Regions from separate parts of the Enterobacter sp. UPMP2061 genome, predicted to be linked through region 1. Evidence: predicted binding sites of a transcription regulator. Region 1 holds the regulator's gene; the other holds the start of a gene.
The links. The regulator CRP, encoded in region 1, controls carbon source genes, mostly activating them, when cyclic AMP is high. The targets are predictions, from matches to a motif close to ATGTGANNNNNNTCACAT.
Positions count from the first base shown of each region.

Region 2: the regulator CRP is predicted to act here: its motif matches at 2,445-2,462, upstream of ACWKXX_RS19315 (YjcB family protein).

Region 1 is NZ_JBSKJP010000008.1:20,338-25,592, forward strand. Features, by position in the region: gene mdcA (malonate decarboxylase subunit alpha) at 1-197, opposite strand, end outside; gene ACWKXX_RS15540 (hydrolase) at 426-1,445, shown strand; gene ACWKXX_RS15545 (YheU family protein) at 1,445-1,663, shown strand; gene ACWKXX_RS15550 (phosphoribulokinase) at 1,694-2,563, shown strand; gene ACWKXX_RS15555 (OsmC family protein) at 2,650-3,054, opposite strand; gene crp (cAMP-activated global transcriptional regulator CRP) at 3,365-3,997, shown strand; gene ACWKXX_RS15565 (YccS/YhfK family putative transporter) at 4,055-5,255, shown strand, end outside.
Region 2 is NZ_JBSKJP010000013.1:55,018-60,272, forward strand. Features, by position in the region: gene ACWKXX_RS19305 (EAL domain-containing protein) at 1-414, opposite strand, end outside; gene ACWKXX_RS19310 (sensor domain-containing diguanylate cyclase) at 680-2,080, opposite strand; gene ACWKXX_RS19315 (YjcB family protein) at 2,525-2,806, shown strand; gene ssb1 (single-stranded DNA-binding protein SSB1) at 2,868-3,398, opposite strand; gene uvrA (excinuclease ABC subunit UvrA) at 3,650-5,255, shown strand, end outside.

The DNA.
Region 1 (5,255 bases):
CGGGAAAGGAAATCCGCCTGCTTCTGGTTGTTGCCTTCCAGAACGACTTTGTCGCCTGGTGCGATCAGTTTTTCCAGCATGGCGACAAGATCGCCGGTTGGCAGTACCTTGCCCTGCACCGGTACGGACGCCAGACGACGCGCTTTCTCGCTGCGTCGGGTGTTCCATTGCCGGGTGGGTGTTTGCCCAGATAACATTATTAACCTCCTGATTCAGCACATCATTCTGATTTGCTTAACGTTGAGTAAAGTGTGCGCGCTGGTGAGAAAGGCATCAATTAAGCGTAGAGCCAAATCATTAGCCTGAGAGTAATAATCAAGGTAAATATTTGTGATCGGGATCAGTTCATGTTTCGGAAAAACGGGCTAAACGGGGTACAATTCGGAAGGTATAGTTAATTTCTGACAAGAATCAGCATCGCCCTTATGACCCAAATCATTCCCTCAGACTTCGACATTGCAGCCGAAGAGAGCGCAGAGTTCGTGCCCATGCGCGGTGTGGCTAACCCTCACCTGCAAACCATGCTGCCGCGCCTGATCCGCCGCAAGGTACAGTTCACCCCGCACTGGCAACGCCTGGATTTGCCGGATGGAGACTTTTTGGATCTCGCCTGGAGCGAAGATCCGGATCGGGCCAGACATAAACCCCGTCTGGTGGTGTTTCACGGTCTGGAAGGCAGCCTGCACAGCCCTTACGCACACGGTCTCGTTGAGGCGGCGAAAGCCCGCGGCTGGCTTGGGGTGGTGATGCATTTTCGCGGATGCAGCGGCGAGCCTAACCGTCAGAAACGCATTTATCACTCGGGTGAAACCGAGGACGGCACCTGGTTCCTGCGCTGGCTAAGAGACCATTTCGGCGAGGCGCCAACGGCAGCGGTGGGGTATTCGCTGGGCGGCAATATGCTGGCCTGCCTGCTGGCGAAGGAGAGCGACGCCGTACCGCTGGATGCGGCGGTGATCGTCTCTGCGCCCTTTATGCTGGAGCAGTGCAGCTATCATATGGAAAAGGGGTTTTCGCGAGTGTACCAGCGCTACCTGCTCAACCTGCTGAAAGCCAACGCCGCGCGCAAGCTGAAGGCCTATCCGGATACGCTGCCTGTGACGCTGCAACAGCTCAAACGCGTGAAGCGCCTGCGCGAGTTTGATGATTTGATCACCTCGAAAATTCACGGCTTTGCCGATGCGATTGACTATTACCGTCAGTGCAGCGCCATGCCTTTACTGAACCAAATCACGAAACCTACGCTGATTATCCACGCCAAAGATGATCCGTTTATGGATCACCACTCGATTCCGGCGCCCGATCATCTGCCGGCCAACGTGGAGTATCAGCTCACCCAATTCGGCGGACACGTCGGCTTTGTCGGCGGCACGCTGCGTCGGCCAAAAATGTGGCTTGAGACGCGTATTCCCGACTGGTTAACGGCTTATCTGGACGGTAAATAATGATTATTCCCTGGCAGGATCTCTCTCCCGACACGCTCGATAATCTGATTGAAAGCTTTGTCTTGCGCGAAGGCACCGATTATGGTGAACATGAACGTTCGCTTGAACAAAAGGTCAACGATGTTAAGCGCCAGCTTAAAAGCGGCGACGTGGTGCTGGTATGGTCCGAACTGCATGAGACGGTCAATATCATGCCCCGCAACGCGTTTCACGGCTGATCTTTACACTTTTCCAGTCAGGGAGTTGCTATGTCTGCCAGACATCCGGTTATTGCCGTTACGGGTTCGAGTGGGGCGGGAACCACTACCACCAGCCTCGCCTTCCGCAAGATCTTCGCCCAGCTTAACTTACGGGCGGCAGAGGTAGAAGGCGACAGCTTTCACCGCTACACGCGCCCGGAGATGGATATGGCCATCCGCAAGGCGCGCGATCTGGGTAAACACATCAGCTACTTCGGCCCGGAGGCGAATGACTTCGGCCTGCTGGAGCAAACCTTCCGTGAATACGGGCAAAGCGGTACCGGGCAGTCCCGCAAGTATCTCCACACCTACGATGAAGCCGTGCCCTGGAACCAGGTCCCCGGCACGTTCACGCCCTGGCAGCCGCTGCCGGAACCGACTGACGTGCTGTTTTACGAAGGATTGCACGGCGGCGTGGTGACGCCTCAGCACGACGTGGCGCGCCACGTGGATTTGCTGGTGGGGGTGGTGCCGATTGTTAACCTTGAGTGGATCCAGAAGCTGACGCGTGACATGAGCGAGCGCGGCCATTCGCGAGAGGCGGTCATGGACTCGGTGGTGCGCTCCATGGAAGATTACATCAACTTCCTGACGCCGCAGTTCTCCCGAACCCACATTAACTTCCAGCGCGTCCCCACCGTGGACACCTCCAACCCGTTCGCTGCAAAAAGCATCCCGTCGCTGGACGAGAGCTTTGTGGTGATCCACTTCCGCAACCTGGAAGGCATTGATTACCCCTGGCTGCTGGCGATGCTACAGGGTTCGTTTATTTCGCACATGAATACGTTAGTGGTGCCGGGCGGAAAAATGGGGCTGGCAATGGAGCTGATCATGACACCGCTGGTGCAGCGGCTGATGGAAGGAAAGCAGATCGCGTGACGCCTGTTGCCGGATGGCGCTTCGCTTATCCGGCCTACGGGCGTGCTTTTGTAGGGCGGGTCAGCGCAGCGCCACCCGCCAAAAAATTAAGCCGCGATCACTTCATACGAATGGGTGATTTTTACCGCTTTCTCCAGCATTAGCGCCACAGAGCAGTATTTCTCCGCAGACAGGTCAACCGCACGCGAGACCGCCGCATCCTTCAGTTCTTTGCCGGTGACGATAAAGTGCAGATTAATATGCGTGAACAGGCGTGGCGCCTCTTCGCGACGTTCTGACGTCAGCTTCACTTCACAATCGGTCACGTCATGACGGCCTTTTTGCAGGATCGACACCACGTCGATCGCGCTGCATCCCCCCGCCGCCATCAGCACCATTTCCATTGGGCTTGGCGCTTTATCGCCGGAGTTGCCATCCATCAAAACCTGGTGCCCAGAAGCAGACTCGCCCAGGAACGTTAACCCTTCAACCCATTTCACACGCGCTTGCATATTCACTCACTCCAACGTTGCATTTTTTATGACAGATTACGTGTACGTTACATTTCTCGCAACGGAAGGCGACCTGCGTCATGCTGAAGCGAGACACCAGGAGACACGCGGCGAAAGCTATGCTAAAACACTCTGGATGCTACAGTAATACATTGACGTTACACATGTATGCAGAGGACATCAAACTTTACTGGCTGCGAAACGTTACGACAGCCGACTTCCCAGGTATGGGTAAGAATTCGATTGCAACCCCAGAGTCCGGATGCATCTTATGACTCTGGTGACAGCTTATAACAGAGGATAACAGCGCATGGTGCTTGGCAAACCGCAAACAGACCCGACTCTCGAATGGTTCTTGTCTCATTGCCACATTCATAAGTACCCATCAAAGAGCACGCTGATTCACCAGGGTGAAAAAGCGGAAACGTTGTATTACATCGTTAAAGGCTCGGTGGCCGTGCTGATCAAAGATGAAGAAGGGAAAGAGATGATCCTTTCTTATCTGAACCAGGGCGATTTTATCGGTGAACTGGGCCTGTTTGAAGAAGGCCAGGAACGTAGCGCCTGGGTTCGTGCAAAAACAGCATGTGAAGTGGCTGAAATTTCTTACAAGAAATTCCGTCAGCTGATTCAGGTCAACCCTGACATCCTGATGCGTCTTTCTTCCCAGATGGCACGCCGTCTGCAAGTGACCTCTGAGAAGGTGGGTAACCTCGCCTTCCTGGACGTGACCGGTCGTATCGCGCAGACGCTGTTGAACCTGGCGAAACAGCCAGACGCCATGACCCACCCTGACGGTATGCAAATTAAAATTACCCGTCAGGAAATCGGTCAGATCGTCGGCTGCTCCCGTGAAACAGTGGGCCGTATCCTGAAGATGCTGGAAGACCAGAACCTGATCTCTGCCCACGGTAAAACTATCGTGGTCTACGGAACCCGTTAATTTCGGTCAAACGGCGTGCCGCCGCAGGGTGGCACGCCGTTTTTGTCTCTACTCCTCATGTGGCGCAGGCTGATCTATCACCCGGAAGTTAACTACGCACTACGACAAACGCTGGTGCTGTGTCTTCCCGTGGCCGTGGGCCTGATCCTCGGACATCTTCAGCAAGGCCTGCTGTTTTCCCTCGTGCCCGCCTGCTGCAACATTGCCGGTCTGGATACGCCGCATAAACGCTTTTTTAAACGTCTGATTATTGGCGGCTGCCTGTTTGCCGGCTGTAGCCTTGCCGTACAACTCTTACTGGCCCGCGACATTCCTCTGCCGTTGATCCTGACCGTGCTGGCGATGACGCTCGGCGTCACCGCCGAAATCAGCTCGCTGCACGCCCGCCTGCTTCCCGCGTCGCTGATTGCCGCCATCTTCACCTTAAGCCTTGCGGGCAATATGCCGGTGTGGGAGCCATTGCTGATCTACGCCCTCGGCACGCTGTGGTACGGGCTGTTTAACTGGTTCTGGTTCTGGCTGTGGCGGGAACAGCCGCTGCGCGAATCCCTGAGCCTGCTCTACGTGCAGCTTGCTGAATACTGTGAAGCAAAATACACCCTGCTCACTCAACATACCGACCCGGAAAAATCCCTGCCGCCGCTGCTGGCGCGCCAGCAAAAAGTGGTGGATCTGATCAGCCAGTGCTATCAGCAGTTGCACATGCTTGCCGCCAACAAAAATCATGAATACAAGCGGCTGCTGCGAACCTTCCAGGTCGGGCTGGATTTGCAGGAGCATATCTCCGTCAGCCTTCATAATCCGGAAGAGGTGCAAAAGCTGGTGGAGCGCAGCCATGCGGAAGCGGTGATCCGCTGGAACGCGCAGACCGTCGCAGCCCGCCTGCGGGTGCTGGCTGACGATATCCTCTATCACCGCTATCCGACGCGCTTTAACATGGACAAACAGCTCGGCGCGCTGGAAAAGATTGCGCGTCAGCACGCGGATAACCCGGTCGGGCAATTTGCTGCCTGGCATTTCAGCCGCATCGCCCGGGTGTTACGCACCCAGCGCCCGCTTTATGCCCGGGACCTGATGGCCGATAAGCAAAAACGGCTGCCGCTGCTGCCCGCGCTCAAAAGCTATCTATCACTGAAATCTTCCGCCCTGCGCAATGCCGCGCGGATCAGTGTGATGCTGAGCATCGCCAGCCTGATGGGAATGGCCCTGCACCTGCCGAAACCCTACTGGATCTTAATGACCGTGCTGTTTGTCACCC
Region 2 (5,255 bases), on a different contig from region 1:
TGGCGTATCGCGAAAATAATAGATAGCAACGTCGGGTTTACGTGTGTAATTGGCAGCGGGAATGGTGTAAGGATGATCCGGCGTAAAAAGGGTCGAGCAGAGAAACGCCTGGCCTTCAGCATAAATTAAATCGGCAACAAAAAGACGACCGCGGGAAACGTTCAACATATATTGACGATGCTCCGGCGTACACACTTTTCCCTGATATTTTTCCGCGTCTTCCCGGGCCAGATCAACCTGTTGAATAACCCGTTCAGTTTTGTTTAAAGCAAGTTCAGCAAACGTGCGCAGCTGGGCGCTGATTTCCGACACGGCTCTAAGCTGGGCAAACCATAGCGCAAGCATCACCGGCAGCATAACTACCATGATAATCCCGACCACTTTGAGCATGTTGCGCAGCGCGCTACGATTCATTTCCCGCTCTGTATCCCTGCATGTTGTACGCCTGTAGCAATGAAGACCGGCTGCTTTGATAAACAGGTGATTACGTTGCATGAATCATGGGAAGTTAGCAACTGACTTTTGGTATTAAAAATCCTAAAATTCGTGATGCCGATAATATTTTCCCGTAAGCCAAACTAAAAGTATTCATTTCGTTTCTGATAAGGAAAATAATTACCCGCGACAGGTGTGGAAAATTCGCTGGCTGAAATAGCCTGCTCTTTGTTCTTATGCTGATTTATAAATAATCAGACGCCAGGACCGTTTTTCCTCTTCCCGTACGCTTGGCGTCATATAATGCCTTATCGGCACGCATCAGTATGGCAGAAGTATCCCGTTGCCCCTGACAGACTTCAACCACCCCGGCGCTGAAAGAGAGTACCAGCGTTTTATCGCCCACACGCAGCGGTTTTGAGATCAGCGCGGCACGCAGCCGGGAAGAGAGCAACGTAGCGGCCATACCATCCGTGTGCGCCAGCAGAAGAACAAACTCTTCGCCCCCCACCCGTCCCAGCGCCGACCCGGCCGGGCTCACCTCGCGAATACGGTCGCAAAAGTGGATCAATGCCGCATCGCCAACCTGATGTCCCCACCGATCGTTGATCTGCTTGAAATAATCGAGATCGAACATCAGGAGACAGAAGTGGCTACTGACATCCTGCGGCGAACTGGCTGCCAGCGCTATTTTGAGACGCTGTAAGATTGTCGAGCGATTCAGACAGCCCGTCAGATCGTCCGTGGTGGCTTTGACGGTCAGCTGCTGTTCTGCTTTTTTACGTTCGGTGATATCCAGGCCAATGTTGAGAATGGAGTTATCCGGCAAAAGGATGTTTGACCAGAGAATGGTTAACTGCGTCCCGTCTTTACGCACCGGGTGCCATTCGTACATATCCTTAAGTGGTGCGAAACGAACCGACTCCTGCACGCGCTGTCGCTCCTCAGGATCCGGGTAAAACAGGGCCAGCGGATCGGGGTGCTCGCCGATTTCGGTCATACTCCAGCCAAAGACTTTTTCGCATTCGGCATTCCACAATACACACCGGTTATGCCTGTCAAAGGCGTTCATTAATACCGGAGCACGTTCAAATAAGGTTTTATATTGCGTGACGACGCGCTGCATTTCCTGCGCCGTTTTTTCCCGCACGATGATGTCATCAAAATAATCTTTTAGCTTCTCAACCAATACCACCATGATATTTTTCAGTATCGGCAACGAGGTCAGTTTTTCATTAAAAGCCAAAAAGAAATAACCACTGCACTGTCTGCCATGCGCTGAGAGTTTACACAGTACGCCGCTTTGCAGCCGCGCATAGCCCGGGTGCTGAGGGGAAAATACCGCCCGGCCAATATGCTCTTTCCAGTAGATCACCCGCCAGGCGCGGTGATGGCGCTGCAACAGGGTGCTGGCAAGAAAATCCGCCACGTTGAAGGCGTGACACGTCACGTCGCCGGCACAAACCACGCGCGGCCCGTCTGCGGACTCGACACTGACCCACGAGAGATTTGCCCCCAGTGCGCTGTTGATGATTTCCAGCATTTCAACCGGCGAACATTGCGCGTTGAGTTGCGGCATCAGCTTCGCCAGGGCGTGCAGCGCCTGCATGCTGTCGTTAATAATCTCGCGTCTTTTTTCTTTCATTATCTTTTCGCAGGTCATTAATCGAGAGAGCAACCGCAATAATTCATATCTGAATAAAAGAATAAGACCACGAAATCAAAGAGCATGCTGAGTGTAAAACAAAGAATACAAAATCCAAAAAAGTCAATTAATTCAATGCGATGAATTATTTTTTGCGGGTACATTTATTGTTCCACACAAGCATAATCCATAGATATACTGCTGTAAACGCTATACAGCCGATGGCGTTTTGCAAAGGTTTTACTATCTGGATGAAATAAAAATAAAAATTCCGACCAGACGTCGTTCTGAGCGACGACGATATATTTTCCCCGGCAATAATCCCACTTTTACCTCACGCGGATACTGGCGAATAAAACAGCAAATGTGATATAGTTCACACATCTTATGTAACGAGAAACATTGTTTCATTCCAGTTCGTCTGTTTTGTCGAGGATGGGTTTTATGGCAACCATTACCACCAGCATGGTGCTCCTGCGCTGGCCGTTGTTGAGCGCGGTTTTGATGTTCCTGGCCAGCACGTTAAACATTCAGTTTCGAAAGTCCGACTACGCAGGTCTTGCTGTGATTAGCACCCTGTTAGGGTTGGGCGCCGCATGCTGGTTCGCGACAGGTTTGCTTGGCATTACGCTGGTAGACATTGCCGCCGTCTGGGAAAACATTAAAGTGGTGATGGTTGAAGCCATGAGCCACACTCCGCCAGACTGGCCGATGGTGATTACCTGATAGCCTGTTATAAAAAAACCCAGACATTGTCTGGGTTTTTTGTTTTTCACGCGTCTGGATATCAGAACGGGATATCGTCGTCGAAATCCATTGGCGGTTCGTTAGACGGTGCCGGAGCAGACTGCTGCTGCGGACGGGACTGCGCGCCGCCGCTGAACTGGTTGCCGCCCTGAGGCTGCTGAGGCTGACCCCAACCACCCTGCTGCTGATTCTGACCGCCACCTGCCGGTGCGCCACCGCCCTGACGGCCACCCAGCATTTGCATGGTGCCGCCCACATTCACCACCACTTCCGTGGTGTACTTCTCAGCGCCGGATTGGTCGGTCCATTTGCGGGTACGCAGCTGGCCTTCGATATAGACCTGAGAACCTTTACGCAGATACTCACCGGCCACTTCGGCCAGTTTGCCAAACAGCACAACGCGGTGCCATTCGGTCTGCTCTTTCATTTCTCCGGTCGCTTTATCACGCCAGGATTCGGAAGTAGCCAGCGTAATGTTGGCAACTGCGCCACCACTCGGCATGTAGCGTACTTCCGGGTCCTGGCCCAGATTACCGACGAGAATCACCTTGTTTACGCCTCTGCTGGCCATGTTCGTGTCTCCTGAATACGTTTCTTAATAGTGTAAACGCGCGAGTGTACCATTTCCATGCTGCACTTTGATAGTTGCGTAGCACGTTCCAGAGTTCTCCCGCGAACTCGACATTGTTACACAGTGAATCAGAAAATGCATTCCAATACTGTATATTCAAACAGGTCATTTTGTGTCATAATTAGCCGTTTCTGACAGCCGTTTGTCCTTCAAACAAATCAGGCAATCCGTGTTCCAACCGGGAAAGGTGAATGGATAAGATCGAAGTTCGGGGCGCCCGCACCCATAATCTCAAGAATATCAACCTCATAATCCCTCGCGACAAACTCATCGTCGTGACCGGGCTTTCGGGGTCTGGCAAATCCTCACTGGCTTTCGACACTTTGTATGCCGAAGGACAGCGTCGTTACGTTGAATCGCTCTCGGCGTACGCGCGTCAGTTCCTGTCGCTGATGGAAAAACCGGATGTCGACCACATTGAAGGGTTGTCCCCTGCTATCTCCATTGAGCAGAAATCCACATCGCATAACCCGCGCTCCACGGTCGGTACCATTACCGAAATCCATGACTACCTGCGTCTGCTGTATGCGCGCGTGGGCGAGCCGCGCTGCCCGGATCACGATGTCCCGCTGGCGGCACAAACCGTGAGCCAGATGGTGGATAACGTGCTGTCGCAGCCGGAAGGCAAACGCCTGATGCTGCTGGCGCCGATCATTAAAGAGCGTAAGGGCGAGCACACCAAAACGCTGGAGAACCTGGCAAGCCAGGGCTATATCCGCGCCCGTATCGACGGTGAAGTGTGTGACCTGTCGGATCCGCCAAAGCTGGAGCTGCAAAAGAAACACACCATCGAAGTGGTGATTGACCGCTTTAAGGTACGTGAAGATCTCGCCACGCGTCTGGCGGAGTCCTTTGAAACGGCGCTGGAACTGTCGGGCGGCACGGCCGTGGTCTCCGATATGGACGACCCGAAAGCGGAAGAGCTGCTCTTCTCCGCCAACTTCGCCTGTCCGATTTGCGGCTACAGCATGCGCGAGCTGGAACCGCGCCTGTTCTCGTTCAACAACCCGGCGGGCGCGTGCCCGACCTGTGACGGCCTGGGCGTTCAGCAGTATTTCGACCCGGACCGTGTGATCCAAAACCCGGAACTGTCGCTGGCGGGTGGCGCTATTCGCGGCTGGGATAAGCGTAATTTTTACTACTTCCAGATGCTGAAATCGCTGGCTGAGCACTATAAGTTCGACGTTGAAGCTCCGTGGGCCAGCCTGAGCGCGAACGTACATAAAGTGATCCTGTTCGGTTCCGGCAAAGAGAATATTGAGTTCAAGTACATGAACGATCGCGGTGACACTTCCGTGCGTCGCCACCCGTTCGAAGGGGTGTTGCACAACATGGAGCGCCGCTACAAAGAGACCGAATCCAGCGCGGTGCGTGAGGAGCTGGCGAAGTTCATCAGCAACCGCTCCTGCGCCACCTGCGAGGGTACACGTCTGCGTCGCGAAGCGCGTCACGTGTTTGTCGAAAACACGGCACTGCCGACCATCTCAGACATGAGCATCGGCCACGCGATGGACTTCTTCAACAACCTGAAGCTCTCCGGACAGCGCGCGAAAATCGCTGAAAAAGTGCTGAAAGAGATCGGCGATCGCCTCAAGTTCCTCGTGAACGTCGGTCTGAACTACCTGACGCTTTCCCGCTCGGCTGAAACGCTGTCCGGCGGTGAAGCCCAGCGTATCCGTCTGGCGAGCCAGATTGGCGCGGGCTTAGTCGGCGTGATGTACGTGCTGGATGAGCCGTCTATCGGCCTGCACCAGCGCGACAACGAACGCCTGCTCGGCACGCTGGTTCACCTGCGTA